4 regions of the Pantoea sp. X-Soil-TKNS-1280 genome follow, and region 3 is predicted to be linked to each of the others. Evidence: predicted binding sites of a transcription regulator. Region 3 holds the regulator's gene; each other region holds the start of a gene.
What was found. The regulator sigma-54, encoded in region 3, starts transcription at its own class of promoters, with help from an activator protein. The targets are predictions, from matches to a motif close to GTTGGCACANNTTTCGCTNT.
Positions count from the first base shown of each region.

Region 1: AC6I8X_RS18185 (gamma carbonic anhydrase family protein) is a predicted target of sigma-54. The motif match lies at 1,594-1,613, and genes of this name have one in related genera.
Region 2: glnA (glutamate--ammonia ligase) is a predicted target of sigma-54. The motif match lies at 2,066-2,085, and genes of this name have one in related genera.
Region 4: AC6I8X_RS04365 (gamma-glutamyltransferase family protein) is a predicted target of sigma-54. The motif match lies at 1,477-1,496, and genes of this name have one in related genera.

Region 1 covers NZ_AP035962.1:3,916,262-3,920,175, forward strand. Annotated here, with positions in the region: rRNA gene AC6I8X_RS18180 (16S ribosomal RNA) at 1-1,422, opposite strand, end outside; gene AC6I8X_RS18185 (gamma carbonic anhydrase family protein) at 1,887-2,441, shown strand; gene AC6I8X_RS18190 (DUF1488 family protein) at 2,417-2,665, opposite strand; gene aroE (shikimate dehydrogenase) at 2,662-3,480, opposite strand; gene tsaC (L-threonylcarbamoyladenylate synthase type 1 TsaC) at 3,484-3,914, opposite strand, start outside.
Region 2 covers NZ_AP035962.1:4,264,917-4,268,830, forward strand. Annotated here, with positions in the region: gene typA (ribosome-dependent GTPase TypA) at 1-1,793, opposite strand, end outside; gene glnA (glutamate--ammonia ligase) at 2,232-3,641, shown strand; gene glnL (nitrogen regulation protein NR(II)) at 3,903-3,914, shown strand, end outside.
Region 3 covers NZ_AP035962.1:579,136-583,049, forward strand. Annotated here, with positions in the region: gene rapZ (RNase adapter RapZ) at 1-631, opposite strand, end outside; gene ptsN (PTS IIA-like nitrogen regulatory protein PtsN) at 684-1,166, opposite strand; gene hpf (ribosome hibernation promoting factor) at 1,340-1,627, opposite strand; gene rpoN (RNA polymerase factor sigma-54) at 1,649-3,082, opposite strand; gene lptB (LPS export ABC transporter ATP-binding protein) at 3,131-3,856, opposite strand; gene lptA (lipopolysaccharide ABC transporter substrate-binding protein LptA) at 3,862-3,914, opposite strand, start outside.
Region 4 covers NZ_AP035962.1:966,232-970,145, forward strand. Annotated here, with positions in the region: gene AC6I8X_RS04365 (gamma-glutamyltransferase family protein) at 1-1,443, opposite strand, end outside; gene hpxU (MurR/RpiR family transcriptional regulator HpxU) at 1,566-2,405, shown strand; gene AC6I8X_RS04375 (transporter substrate-binding domain-containing protein) at 2,598-3,383, shown strand; gene AC6I8X_RS04380 (amino acid ABC transporter permease) at 3,396-3,914, shown strand, end outside.

The DNA.
Region 1 (3,914 bases), 970 kb from region 3:
CCACTCCCATGGTGTGACGGGCGGTGTGTACAAGGCCCGGGAACGTATTCACCGTAGCATTCTGATCTACGATTACTAGCGATTCCGACTTCATGGAGTCGAGTTGCAGACTCCAATCCGGACTACGACGCACTTTATGAGGTCCGCTTGCTCTCGCGAGGTCGCTTCTCTTTGTATGCGCCATTGTAGCACGTGTGTAGCCCTGGCCGTAAGGGCCATGATGACTTGACGTCATCCCCACCTTCCTCCGGTTTATCACCGGCAGTCTCCTTTGAGTTCCCGACCGAATCGCTGGCAACAAAGGATAAGGGTTGCGCTCGTTGCGGGACTTAACCCAACATTTCACAACACGAGCTGACGACAGCCATGCAGCACCTGTCTCACGGTTCCCGAAGGCACTAAGGCATCTCTGCCAAATTCCGTGGATGTCAAGGCCAGGTAAGGTTCTTCGCGTTGCATCGAATTAAACCACATGCTCCACCGCTTGTGCGGGCCCCCGTCAATTCATTTGAGTTTTAACCTTGCGGCCGTACTCCCCAGGCGGTCGACTTAACGCGTTAGCTCCGGAAGCCACGCCTCAAGGGCACAACCTCCAAGTCGACATCGTTTACGGCGTGGACTACCAGGGTATCTAATCCTGTTTGCTCCCCACGCTTTCGCACCTGAGCGTCAGTCTTCGTCCAGGGGGCCGCCTTCGCCACCGGTATTCCTCCAGATCTCTACGCATTTCACCGCTACACCTGGAATTCTACCCCCCTCTACGAGACTCTAGCCTGCCAGTTTCGAATGCAGTTCCCAGGTTAAGCCCGGGGATTTCACATCCGACTTGACAGACCGCCTGCGTGCGCTTTACGCCCAGTAATTCCGATTAACGCTTGCACCCTCCGTATTACCGCGGCTGCTGGCACGGAGTTAGCCGGTGCTTCTTCTGCGGGTAACGTCAATCGATGAGGCTATTAACCTCACCGCCTTCCTCCCCGCTGAAAGTACTTTACAACCCGAAGGCCTTCTTCATACACGCGGCATGGCTGCATCAGGCTTGCGCCCATTGTGCAATATTCCCCACTGCTGCCTCCCGTAGGAGTCTGGACCGTGTCTCAGTTCCAGTGTGGCTGGTCATCCTCTCAGACCAGCTAGGGATCGTCGCCTAGGTGAGCCGTTACCCCACCTACTAGCTAATCCCATCTGGGTTCATCCGATGGTGTGAGGCCCGAAGGTCCCCCACTTTGGTCTTGCGACGTTATGCGGTATTAGCTACCGTTTCCAGTAGTTATCCCCCTCCATCGGGCAGATCCCCAGACATTACTCACCCGTCCGCCACTCGTCACCCAAGGAGCAAGCTCCTTTGTGCTACCGTTCGACTTGCATGTGTTAGGCCTGCCGCCAGCGTTCAATCTGAGCCATGATCAAACTCTTCAATTTAAAGTTTGATGCTCAAAGAATTAAACTTCGTAATGAATTACGTGTTCACTCTTGAGACTTGATATTTTTTAAGTCCGTGGACTTTTGATATCAATCCTGCGAGTGCCCACACAGATTGTCTGATAAATTGTTAAAGAGCAGTGCGAGCAGCGGGTTAACCGTCTGTCGCGAGGTGGCGTATATTACGCTTTCCTCCTTCAGAGTCAATCACTTTTTTCAGCGATTTTCTCTGGCGGGATGAATCACTTCGTCCCTCGCTGACCGTCTGCGTTGCCGCTTTGCCGTGTCAGTGGAGGCGCATTATAATCCGATTTTTTTGCACAACCCCTTTTTTCGATCTTTTGATTCAACTGGTGAGTTTTCATCCTTTCTGCTGGGATCACGAACGATCCGCTCAATAATTAGCTTGTCTGACGCACCGATCGCGCTCAGGCTAGGCATAAATGAGTAAAAGGAGAAAGATCATGTCCACAGCCTTACGTCCCTATAAAAGCAGCTATCCGCAAACTGGCGATCGCGTCATGATCGATAAAAGCAGTGTTGTGGTTGGCGATGTTGTATTAGGAGACGATGTCAGTATCTGGCCACTGGTTGCTATTCGCGGTGACGTGAATCAGGTGATGATTGGCGCACGAACCAATATCCAGGATGGCAGCGTCCTCCATGTGACGCATAAGTCAGCCAGCAATCCGGCGGGTTACCCTCTGGTGATTGGTGAAGATGTTACGGTGGGCCACAAAGCTATGCTGCATGGCTGCACCATTGGCGATCGCGTCCTGGTTGGCATGGGATCGATTCTGCTGGATGGTGTAATAGTAGAAGAGGATGTGATGATTGGTGCAGGTAGCCTGGTCCCCCCCGGCAAGCGTCTGGAAAGTGGCTACCTGTATTTAGGCAGCCCGGTGAAACAAATTCGCCCGCTTAATGAAGCCGAGATAGAGGGCCTTCGTTACTCAGCAAACAACTATGTTGGCTGGAAAAATGATTATCTCGCTCAGGAAAGCCAGACCCAGCCCTGATGATCAACTTCATCATTACGGATAAGTTGCTCGGCCTCATCTTCCAGATCCCAGCGATGAGCGCTAAACAGCGCCATCGCTTCTCCCTCACCGAATCTGTCATGCAATGCCTGAAGAGAGATCGCGCACATCAGCCCCATGCCATTCACCATCGCCGGAAAACACACCGCTTGCCGGTTTTGATCCCAATCTTCCCAATCAGGAAACTGAATCGCCTGATTCACGGCTGCATCGCCTGCTTTAATTGCGCAATGACGGGCGTGATCTCAGGCATCACACCATGCCATAACTGAAAAGCATGCGCTGCCTGCCCCACCAGCATACCCAATCCATCGGCGAGTTGTTGTGCCCCCTGTTGCTGGCACCAAAACAAAAATGGCGTCAGACCCGGCTGGTAAAACATGTCATAACAGCGCGTATGTTGGGAAATCAAAGAAGTAGGTAATGGCGGCACATCGCCTTTCACACCGCTGGAAGTGGCGTTGATAATCAGATCAAACGACTGGCCAGTCAGAGAGGTGAAACCGCAGGCATGAATGGCCCCGCTATGCTGAAAAATATCCGCAAGCAGCTCCGCCTTTTCAACCGTACGATTCGTCACTGTCAGTGCGCACCCTAATGAGAGCAGTGGCAAAATCACGCCGCGTGCGGCTCCCCCTGCCCCCACCAGCAATATCCGATCGCCGGGGCGGATCATGTTAAGCCGCTCAAGATCGCTCAGTAAGCCGATGCCATCCGTGTTGTCGCCCAGGATCTGCCCCTGCACATCCTTCTTTAACGTATTGACCGCCCCAGAGAGCGCAGCACGCTCGCTGAGTTCATCAGCAAACTCCCACGCCTGCTCTTTGAAGGGCAACGTCACATTGGCCCCTTTCCCACCAGCCGAAAAGAACTCGCTGATCGCCTGCGGGAAACCATCCAGTGGTGCGCATACGCGACCATAGTGGTGTTCAATTCCCGTTTGCTCTGCGAATAAACGATGGATAAAAGGTGACTTACTATGTTCAATCGGGTTACCAAAGACGGCAAAGTTTTCCATAAATTAGCCCTGGCGGATAAGTTCGCCGCTGATAACGTCGCGGATTTCAGAAGGATTAAGACGTCCGCCCGTTTCACCCGCTAATACCGGAAACTCAGCACCAAATTGCTGAGCGACTTCGGCAACGGTGCGACATGGCGTCTCGCCTGAAAGATTGGCACTGGTTGAAACCAGCGGTTTACCGAAGCGCTGACACAGCGCCTGCACATCAGGATGGTCGCTAACGCGAATCGCCAGCGAGTCAAAACGTCCAGTTAGCCACCGTGGCGTATGTGGGGAGGCCGGTACGACAAACGTGACCGGCCCCGGCCAACAGGCAAACATACGTTCACGCTGCACCACGGAAAGCTCCTGATCGGCAACGTAGGGTTCCAGCTGAGCATAGTCGGCCGCAATCAGGATCAATCCTTTTTCGACAGGCCGCTGTTTCAGCG
Region 2 (3,914 bases), 620 kb from region 3:
TTACGGTCGTTCTCGGTCAGGTGACGTTTACGAATACGTACTGACACCGGCGTCACTTCTACCAGTTCGTCGTCATCGATGAACTCGATAGCCTGCTCCAGCGTCATCTTGACCGGCGGAACCAGAGTGGTTGCTTCATCAGTACCTGACGCACGCATGTTGGTCAGTTTTTTACCGGTCAGGCAGTTTACAGTCAGGTCATTAGAACGGCTGTGAATACCGATGATCTGACCTTCATAAACTTCCGCACCGTGACCCAGGAACAGCTTACCGCGATCCTGCAGACCGAACAGGGCGAAGGCTACCGCTTTACCCTGACCGTTGGAGATCAGTACGCCATTCTGGCGCTGGCCCACTTCACCCGGACGAACGTCGTCGTAGTGGCTGAAGGTGGAGTACAGCAGACCGGTACCTGAAGTCATGGTCATGAATTCGTTACGGAAGCCAATCAGACCACGGCTTGGGATCACGTAGTCAAGACGCACACGGCCTTTACCATCCGGGTCCATGTTTTTCATGTCGCCTTTACGCTCACCCATCGCCATCATCACAGAACCCTGGTGGGTTTCTTCGATGTCCAGGGTCACGTTCTCGAACGGCTCCTGCTTACGGCCTTCGTGCTCACGGAAGATAACTTTCGGACGGGATACCGCCAGTTCGTAACCTTCACGACGCATGTTTTCGATCAGAACTGACAGGTGCAGCTCACCACGACCAGAAACGCGGAATGCATCAGCATCAGCAGTTTCTTCAACACGCAGTGCCACGTTGTGTACCAGCTCTTTGTTCAGACGCTCCAGAATCTGGCGCGAAGTCACGTATTTACCTTCTTTACCGCAGAACGGTGAGGTGTTTACGTTAAAGAACATGGTCACAGTCGGCTCATCCACGCTCAGAGCAGGCAGCGCTTCAACATTCTGCGGATCACAAATGGTGTCAGAAATGTTCAGCTCACCCAGACCGGTGATCGCGATGATATCGCCAGCTTCAGCAAGGTCGCTTTCGATACGTTCCAGGCCGAGGTGGCCCAGCACTTTACCGACTTTACCGTTGCGGGTTTTGCCTTCGCTATCGATGATCGTAACCTGTTGGTTCGGCTTCACTTTACCGCGTTTGATGCGGCCGATACCGATAACACCCAGGTAGTTGTTGTAGTCCAGCTGAGAGATCTGCATCTGCAGCGGCGCTTCAACTTCAACCTGCGGCGGGGAAACACGGTCAACGATCGCCTGATACAGCGGGGTCATGTCGTCAGCCATGTCGTTGTGGTCCAGACCCGCGATACCATTCAGCGCTGAAGCATAAATGATCGGGAAGTCCAGCTGTTCGTCCGTCGCATCAAGGTTAACGAACAGGTCAAATACCTGATCCACCACCCAATCCGGACGTGCGCCAGGACGGTCGATTTTGTTAATAACAACAATCGGCTTCAGGCCGTGGGCGAATGCTTTTTTGGTTACGAAGCGGGTTTGCGGCATCGGGCCATCCATCGCATCAACAACCAGCAGCACCGAGTCCACCATGGACATTACGCGCTCAACTTCACCACCGAAGTCGGCGTGTCCCGGGGTATCAACGATGTTGATACGGTAATCATTCCATTTGATGGCGGTGTTTTTTGCGAGGATGGTAATTCCACGCTCTTTCTCCAAATCGTTGGAGTCCATCACACGCTCAGTCGCTTCGGTACGGGCGTCGAAAGTACCGGACTGTTGCAGCAGTTTATCAACCAGGGTGGTCTTACCATGGTCGACGTGCGCGATGATGGCGATGTTACGCAAATTTTCGGTCACAGCTTTGCCTCAGGCATTATAGAAATAACGCGGTATTGTACACGGATTAAGCGGAAGACTGAACATGATCACAGATTTCGCCTAAAGTTTCTTGAAGTGCTGGTTTTTAGCACCAATTGCGGTGCATTAATCTGCACTGCGATGGCGTTTTGCACCATTACGGTGCTTAAATTCGCCAGCAAAGCACCATTTAAGTGCACTCAATCCATCCTGGTGCAGCCACCGACTCACTAAAGGGCGCACCACAGCACGATTTTACCTGTAATAAAAAAGTTGGCACAGAATTCGCTTTAGTATTTTCAAGCGAAAACGACAGTTGCACAACGGTTGAAGAGCTTGCCGAGATCTTTGGTTAGGAGATGTCAGAAGCCATGGCACATTCCAGGCAACGAAGTTCTCTCACCACGACGACAATGACAATTTCCAGGAGAGTTGAGTATGTCCGCTGAACACGTTCTCTCGATGATGAACGAGCACGAAGTTAAGTTTGTTGACCTGCGTTTTACCGATACCAAAGGTAAAGAACAGCACGTTACTATCCCTGCTCACCAGGTTAACGCTGACTTCTTCGAAGAAGGCAAAATGTTCGATGGCTCCTCCATCGGTGGCTGGAAAGGCATTAACGAATCAGACATGGTGCTGATGCCGGACGCAACCACTGCCGTTCTGGATCCGTTCTTCGAAGACCCGACGCTGATCATCCGTTGTGACATCCTTGAGCCAGGCACCATGCAGGGCTACGATCGCGACCCGCGTTCAATTGCTAAGCGCGCTGAAGATTTCCTGCGCTCTTCTGGCATCGCTGATACCGTTCTGTTTGGACCTGAGCCGGAATTCTTCCTGTTCGATGACATCCGTTTCGGTTCTTCTACTTCTGGTTCACACGTTGCTATCGACGATATCGAAGCAGCATGGAACACCGGTAAAGAATACGAAGGCGGTAACAAAGGTCACCGTCCGGGTATCAAAGGTGGTTACTTCCCGGTTCCTCCGGTTGACTCAGCTCAGGACATCCGTTCTGCCATGTGTCTGACCATGGAGCAGATGGGTCTGGTGGTTGAAGCGCATCACCACGAAGTAGCAACTGCTGGTCAGAACGAAGTGGCTACCCGCTTCAACACCATGACCAAAAAAGCTGACGAAATTCAGATCTACAAATACGTTGTTCACAACGTTGCTCACGCTTACGGCAAAACCGCAACCTTCATGCCGAAGCCAATGTTTGGTGACAACGGTTCAGGTATGCACTGCCACATGTCCCTGTCTAAAGGCGGCGTGAACCTGTTCTCTGGCGACAAATACGGCGGCCTGTCTGAAACTGCTCTGTTCTACATCGGCGGTATCATCAAGCACGCTAAAGCCATCAACGCCCTGGCTAACCCGACCACCAACTCTTATAAGCGTCTGGTCCCAGGCTACGAAGCACCGGTAATGCTGGCTTACTCTGCCCGTAACCGTTCTGCTTCAATCCGTATCCCGGTTGTTGCCAGCCCGAAAGCGCGTCGTATCGAAGCGCGCTTCCCGGACCCGGCTGCTAACCCGTACCTGGCATTCACCGCACTGCTGATGGCTGGCCTCGACGGCATCATCAACAAGATCCACCCTGGTGATGCGATGGACAAAAACCTGTATGACCTGCCGCCGGAAGAAGAAGCTGAGATTCCAAAAGTGGCTGGTTCACTGGAAGAAGCGCTGAACTGCCTGAACGAAGACCGCGAGTTCCTGACCCGTGGTGGCGTGTTCACTGACGACGCTATCGACGCGTACATCGAACTGCGTAAGTCTGAAAATGACCGCGTTCGCATGACTCCGCACCCGGTAGAGTTCGAGCTGTACTATAGCGTTTAATCCTATGGAATATTCGGCGGATTTCGTGTTGCAGCAAGGCGGCAACTGAAAGAATCCCAGGGAGCTGAGATAGCTCAGTGACCCGGGTGAGTGAGGGCAGCCAACGCGGCTGCGGCACGAAAGACGCAGAAGATTTTTTGTTGCCGTGGAAACTTTCAGCCCATCTTCGGATGGGCTTTTTTCTCCACGAATTCATCGTTCAAATGACGGGTTTTACCACCAAAGGCTATAATGCACTGAATTAGTGCAGAGGAACGCTGTATGGCAACTGGC
Region 3 (3,914 bases):
GATCGAGAAACGCTGCCACCGGACGATCGAGGCCGGTCATCGGACGCAGTTTCGGATCCCAGTGCGGGTTAGGCAGAAAACGCACATCAAAGACATAATCGGCATCGATTGGAATACCATGTTTGAAGCCAAAGGATTCAAACACCATGGTCAGTTCACGTTCGCGTTTACCCAGCAGACGGGTCCGCAGCATCTCGGCCAGCTCATGCACCGACATCTCTGAGGTGTCGATAATCAGATCGGCGCGTGAACGCAGCGGCTCCAGTAAATCGCTTTCCTCATCAATGGCGCTCTCCAGTGACAGGTTTTTACTGGAAAGCGGATGCAGGCGGCGGGTATCGCTGTAGCGACGAATCAGCGTGTTGCGATCGGCATCGAGAAACAAAAGCTGCGGCGCAAAGGACTCCGGCAGATTATTGAGGGCGGTTTCAAAAATCTCCGGCGATTCGGGCATGTTCCGCACGTCAATACTGACGGCGGCTGAGATATTGCGTTCGGTTAACGTATTTGCCAGTTCGGGCAGCAGCACCACTGGCAGATTATCGACACAGTAAAATCCCATGTCCTCAAGCGCACGCAACGCGACTGATTTTCCTGAGCCTGACCGACCGCTAACGATCATCAGCACCATCACATTTCTCCCGTTTTAAACTGGCACCCTGGCCGGTAAAAGTGTCTGTCGCTTAAGGATGGTCGTCCTGCGCTTCTGTGATAATGGCATAGAGTTCTTCATCGCTCTGCGCTGCGCGCAGACGACGACAGACGGTTTTATCTGCCAGGCGTTTTGCCACCAGCGATAGCGTATGCAGATGGGTTTTACACTGGTCCGCCGGCACCAGCAGCGCAAACAGCAGGTCTACTGGCTGATTATCGACCGCGTCAAAGGCGATCGGCTGATCGAGGCTGATAAACACACCTACGGCGCGCAGGGTGTCTTCTTCCAGCTTGCCATGCGGAATAGCAATGCCATTGCCAATACCGGTACTGCCCATGCGTTCACGGGTGAGGATTGCTTCGAAAAGCGTCTGGTGAGGCAGATTGAGCTGCTTAGCTGCCAGCTCGCTGATAATTTCCAGCGCACGTTTTTTACTCTGGCAGTGTACGCCGCTGCGGGTGCAGTCCAGCGTGAGGACCGAGCTCAATTCCAGTGTCAGATCGTTGTTCATCATCGTTTCACTTGCGAGTTCACATAGCCGCGAGGATCACCCACTTTAACCCGTTAGCAGGGAAAATGCAGGTTCTCCTGTTGGCGCTTGCGCAGATGACAAAACGGGGCGGTCAGCCCGCCCCATTCTGTGCTCTGAGTGCCGAACCGGTCAGCACTCTGCAAGCGTGAAGGTTAGTGTTTTTTCAGTTTGTCTTTATGTTTAGTCAACTGACGGGAAAGCTTGTCGATCAATCCGTCAATGGCCGCGTACATATCTTCCGCTTCCGATGTCGCGTGCAACTCCCCGCCGTTCACATGCAAGGTTGCATCAGCAATCTGCGTTACCTTCTCCACTTTCAGAACAATATAGACCTGATTGATACGATCAAAATAGTGTTCCAGTTTGGCAAATTTGCTATTTACAAATTCACGCAGCGGTTCGGTAATCTCTACATTCAGTCCGGTAAGGTTTATCTGCATAGGTCTTCCTTCTCAATACATTCAAACCAGCTGTTTACGCTGATTCGAGGGCGGGATGGACAAAGACTCGCGATACTTAGCAACCGTACGGCGGGCCACCATGATGCCCTGTTCAGATAACATGGAGGTCAGTTTGCTGTCGCTCAAGGGTTTTGCGGGGTTTTCCGCAGAGATCAATTTTTTCACCAGCGCACGTATTGCCGTGGAAGAGGCTTCGCCACCGCCTTCGGTGTTCACATGGCTGGAGAAAAAATACTTCAGTTCAAAGATGCCACGCGGGCTATGTAAATACTTCTGCGTGGTGACGCGCGAAATTGTGGATTCATGCATATCCACGGCTGAGGCGATATCCGCCAGCACCATGGGGCGCATATACTCCTCGCCCTGCTCAAAGAACGCCTGCTGCTGCTCGACAATACAACGTGTCACTTTTAGCAGCGTGTCGTTGCGGCTCTCCAGGCTCTTAATCAGCCATCGGGCTTCCTGTAAGTTGCTGCGGATGAACTGGCTATCGCTGTCATTACGCGCAGCTCCGCCCATCGCGGCATAATGCTGGTTGATTTTCAGACGTGGCACGCTGTCAGCATTCAGTTCGACCGTCCAGCGCGTGCCGGTTTTGCGTACCAGCACATCAGGAATGACATATTCCGGTTCGCTGGTATTCACCGACTGGCCCGGACGCGGATCGAGCGACTGAATCAGCAGCATGGCATCTTTCAACACATCTTCTTTCAGACGCGTGACACGCATCAGACTGCGGAAATCATGATTGGCCAGCAGATCGAGATGTTCACTGACGATGAGGCGCGCTTCGGCCAGCATCGGTATATCACTGGCATATTGTGAAAGCTGGACCAGCAGACAATCACGTAAATCACGAGCACCGACACCGACCGGGTCAAAACGCTGCACGCGTTTCAGTACCGCTTCCACTTCGTCCAGCGTCAGCTCCTCATCGCCAATGCTGTCGCAGATATCCTGCAACGTCACGGTGAGGTAGCCGGTATCGTCAATCGCATCCACAATCGAGGTCGCAATGGCACGGTCAGTATCAGTGAAGGGCGTCAACTCGACCTGCCACATCAGGTAGTCCTGCAATGACTGCGTCGTCTCCCCCTGGTACACCGGCAATTCATCATCCTGATAATCGGTCCCGGTGCCTGAAGGTGTACCGGCGGTGTAGATCTCATCCCAGGTGGCGTCGAGCGGCAACTCTTCCGGCATATCCTTTTGTTCGAGTGCCTCTCGAGTGTCGAGCGCTTCGCTCTCCTGATATTCGCGTGTGTCTACTTCTTCATGGAGATCTGATTGTTCAAGCAATGGATTGCTTTCCAGCGCCAGTTGTAATTCCTGCTGGAGTTCAAGCGTAGAGAGTTGCAGCAAGCGGATTGCCTGCTGCAACTGGGGTGTCATCGCCAGCTGTTGGCTGAGCCTGAGTTGCAAACCTTGCTTCATAATCCGGATTGAATTTCCTAAGCAAACGTCGGAGGTTACGACACCTTATCAGAGTCTGAACTCTTCGCCCAAATAAACACGCTTAACCTGCTCATCTGCAAGTATTTCATCGGGGGTGCCGTGGGCAATCAAATGCCCCTGGCTGACGATGTAAGCGCGTTCACAAACGGCAAGGGTTTCGCGCACGTTGTGGTCGGTGATCAGCACGCCCAGCCCGCTATCGCGCAGATGCTCAATGATCTTCTTGATATCAATAACGGAAATGGGGTCGACCCCCGCAAATGGTTCATCCAGCAGGATGAATTTAGGGTTGGCAGCCAGCGCACGGGCAATCTCCACACGGCGGCGTTCACCACCGGAAAGCGCCTGACCCATGCTGTCACGCAGGTGCTCAATGTGGAACTCTTCCATTAGTTCATTGGCACGGTCCTGGCGCTGTTCTTCGCTAAGATCTTCACGAACCTGCAATACCGCCATCAGGTTGTCGTAAACGCTCAGGCGACGGAAAATCGATGCTTCCTGCGGCAGATAACCAATGCCACGGCGCGCGCGCGCATGCAGTGGCAGGATACTGATGTCTTCATCATCAATGACGATGCGACCGGCATCACGCGGCACAATACCTACCACCATGTAGAAGGTGGTGGTTTTACCGGCCCCGTTGGGGCCCAGCAGGCCGACGATTTCGCCGGATTTCACCTGCAGGCTAACGTCTTCTACCACGCGGCGGCCTTTATAGGCTTTCGCCAGGTTTTCAGCGATCAGTGTGGCCATAGAAATTAGTTACTCTTCTTTTGGCTCTGGGATGAACCGTTTTTGTCCTGCAACTGCG
Region 4 (3,914 bases), 390 kb from region 3:
CTGCTGTACCGTTTCCGGCGCCACACGCGCTTCCAGTTTAAGGGAGTCAGAGGATTGTCCCCAGGTACGGCCCAGCAGCCAGCGCGGCGAGCTCACCGCCTGTTGCAACGGCAATCCCTGGATAACATGGCGGGTAAAAATTGCCGCCTGGGTCTGTGGCTGGCCGTCGCCGCCCATTGAGCCATACACCATGGTGCGGCCATCTTTCAGGCGTGCCGCCGCCGGGTTAAGGGTGTGGAACGGTTGTTTGCCGGGTGCCAGCGCCAGCAGGTGGCCGGGTTGCAAACTGAAGGCCGCGCCACGGTTTTGCCAGGTGATACCGGTGCCCGGCAGAACCACGCCGCTGCCAAATTCGTGATAAATGCTCTGGATAAAGGAGACCGCCAGCCCGCTGCTGTCCATCACCCCCATCCACACAGTATCTCCCGGACCTTTACCGGTGCCCCACGGGGCGGCATTGGCATCATCAATCTGCGCGGCCAGGCCAGCGAGATGATCGGCATCCAGCAGGCTTTGCACATCAATGTCGATATGGCGCGGATCGGTAATATGTTGATCGCGCAGGGCAAAGGCTTTCTTGGTGGCTTCAACGATGCGATGCACGGTCTGTGTTTCATCGGCATCCGCCATATTGAGCTGATCGGTAATGCCCAGAATCGCCAGCGACACCAACCCCTGGGTGGGTGGCGTCATGTTCCAGATATCGCCTTCGCTGTGCGCCAGATGCAACGGCGTGCAGCGGCGGGCCTGCTGGCGTTGCAAATCTTCGAGGGTGACCGGCATGCCGAGTGCCGACATTTCCCGTGCCAGATGATGCGCCAGTTCACCGCGATAAAAACTGTCTAATCCCTGCTCACACAGCAGGCTGAGGGTATTCGCCAGCGCCGGTTGGGTGAAACGGCTACCTGCCGCAGGCACTTCGCCATCGGGCAAAAAGGTGGCAGCAAACCCCGGCTGATCCTGCAATTCATGGCGTTTAGCAGCAGTGGCGGCGGCCTGCGAGTCAGTGACGGGAATGCCGTCAGCCGCATAGCGGATAGCGTCACGTAGCAGGCGTGGCAGCGGCAATGCTGTGGCTCCCAGCTCGGCAGAATAAGCCAGGGCTTCCTGCCAGCCGCTGACGGTGCCTGCCACGGTCAGCGCCGCTTTCGGTCCGCGATGTGGAATTTTTGTTGCGCCGTGATAAAAATCGAAGTGCGCCAGTGAACCGGCAGCACCGCTGGCATCGATAGCGATGGGATCGCCACCCGGCGGCACAATCAGCCAGAAGCCGTCACCGCCCAGCCCGTTCATATGCGGGTAGACCACGGCGATAGTGGCGGCAGCCGCAACCATGGCTTCAATGGCGTTGCCACCTTCGCGCAGCACCGCTAAGGCGCTTTCGCTGGCGAGATGGTGCGGGGTTACGGCCATGCCTAATGGCGCCATATTGCTCTGTATCATAGTGAACTCATTTTTCGGGTACGTGGGGAAGTTATAGCAAGAGCTGTTCCAGTTTTGGCAGGAAAACCATTGTGGATCGATTTATGCTAGCTTGTGATGAAACGAAAGTTACAGGACGAATGATGAAACAGTTAGATGAACGCCTCCGTAGCCACTATCCGCAACTGTCGCCGCAGGAGCAGCGCATTGCCGATTTTGTCTTTGACCATTTTGACGACCTGATCAGCTATAACAGTGCGGAACTGGCGCGGCTGAGTGGTGTGTCAAAAGCGACGGTGAGCCGCCTGTTCAAGCGCCTTGGCTACGAAAAATACAAAGACATGCGTGATGAGCTGCGCACGCTGCGCCAGAGCGGTATGCCCCTGACGGACAACCGCGATGCGGTGCAGGGCAACACGCTGCTGTCGCGTCATTACAAGCAGGAGATGGCGAACCTGACGCAGTGGGTCAACAGCATTGATCCGCAGCAGTTTGGCGAGGTGATTCAGGCGCTGGCGCAGGCGAAACGGCTGTTTATCGTCGGCATGCGTAATGCCTATCCGGTAGCGCTGCATCTGCGCCAGCAGCTGATGCAGGCGCGTCCGCAGGTCCATGTGCTGCCGCAACCCGGCCAGACGCTGGGTGAGGAGCTGGTGGATATCACCCCGGAAGATGTGGTGGTGGTGATGGCGTTTCGCCGTCGGCCCCGCATCCTCCGCCCGCTGATGCAGCAGCTACAACAAAGTAATATCCCGGTGCTGGCGCTGTGTGAACCGCAGGCGCAGGGCGTGCTCACCCTGGCGCGCTGGCAGCTGTGTGCACCGCTCGACAGCGTCTCCGCCTTCGACAGCTATGCCTCCGCCATGAGTCTGGTGAACCTGCTGGCTAATGCCCTGTTGCATGAAATGTTGTCGCAAGGTCGCCAGCGTATTCATCAAATCGCCGATCTCTACCAGCATCTGGATGAGCTGGAACACCGTTAAAGGGCACCGTTTTGGTGCTTTGCACCTTTTTTGATCGCTTTGACGTCCCGGCGCTGCGCCGGTTTTTTTCACCCTGATAAAGCTGCAACCCTGATTTTTCATGGAAGTGTTCTTTTTGTTTCGGTTGGCACATTAGTTGCAGAACGATTAATCAAGAATCTTTTGTTTCACGTAAACTCACCGGGGTGCATAATGAAAAAAGTTTTAATGGCAGTAGCAGGCGCTGCGTTAATGATGGCGCAGGTCGGTAGCGCGATGGCCGATCAGCTGCAGGACATCCAGAAACGCGGTGTTATCCGCATTGCCGTACCGCAGGACTTCCCGCCGTTTGGTTCCGTCGGCACCGATTTACAGCCGCAGGGCTATGACATCGACATGGCGAAGTATCTCGCCAAAGAGATGAAACTGAAGTTGCAGCTGGTGCCTGTCTCCAGTGCTAACCGCGTGCCGTATCTGCAAACCGATAAGGTCGATCTGGTGATCTCCAGCATGGGGAAAAATGCCGAACGTGAAAAAGTGATCGACTTTAGCCGTGCTTACGCGCCGTTCTTCCTGGGTGTGTTTGGTCCGAAAGGCGAAGAAATCAAAGATGCAGCGGCCCTGAGCGGCAAATCCATCGGTGTAACGCGTGGTGCGGTCGAGGATATGGTTCTGACCGGCATCGCACCGAAAGACGCCGATGTGAAACGTTACGAGGATAACAACACCACGCTGTCGGCTTATCTTTCTGGTCAGGTGCAGTACATCGCCACCGGCAACCTGGTCGTGGCGGCGATTGCGCGCCAGAACCCAGCCAAAGCCCCGGTCGCGCAGTTCATGCTGAAAGATTCCCCGTGCTTTATCGGTCTGAAAAAGGACGAGCCTGCGCTGAAAGATAAAGTGAATGCGTTGATCGAGCAGGGCATTAAAGACGGCACTCTGAACAAGCTGTCCGAAGAGTGGCTGAAAGCGCCACTGCCGGCCAACCTCGGCGCATAAGAAGGACAGCCAATGATTGGGCAACTTAACTTTGCTGCGCTCTGGCCGCATTGGCCGGAGCTGCTGGCGGGGCTGTGGGTCACCATCCAGCTGACGGTACTGGCGACCGTAGGGGGCGTGTCGCTCGGTATCCTTGGTGCGGCACTGCGCAGCGGCAAACCCAGCTGGCTGAGCCGTATCTGGGGCGTTTATGTCGAGCTGATTCGCAACACCCCGTTTGTGGTGCAGCTGTTTTTTATCGTCTTTGGTTTGCCCAATCTTGGTCTGAAACTGACGGCGGGCGAAGCAGCGCTGCTGGCGATGCTGATTAACCTCGGTGCCTACAGTACCGAGATCATCCGTGCCGGTATTCAGGTGACGCCGAAAGGGCAGTGGGAGGCCGGGCGTGTACTTGGCCTGACTCGCAGCCAGACGTTTCTGCGCGTGGTGTTACCGCCGTCCTTGCAACGTATTTATCCGGCACTGGTCAGCCAGTGCATCATCGTGATGCTGGGATCGTCAGTGGTGTCGCAGGTCTCCTATGAGGAACTG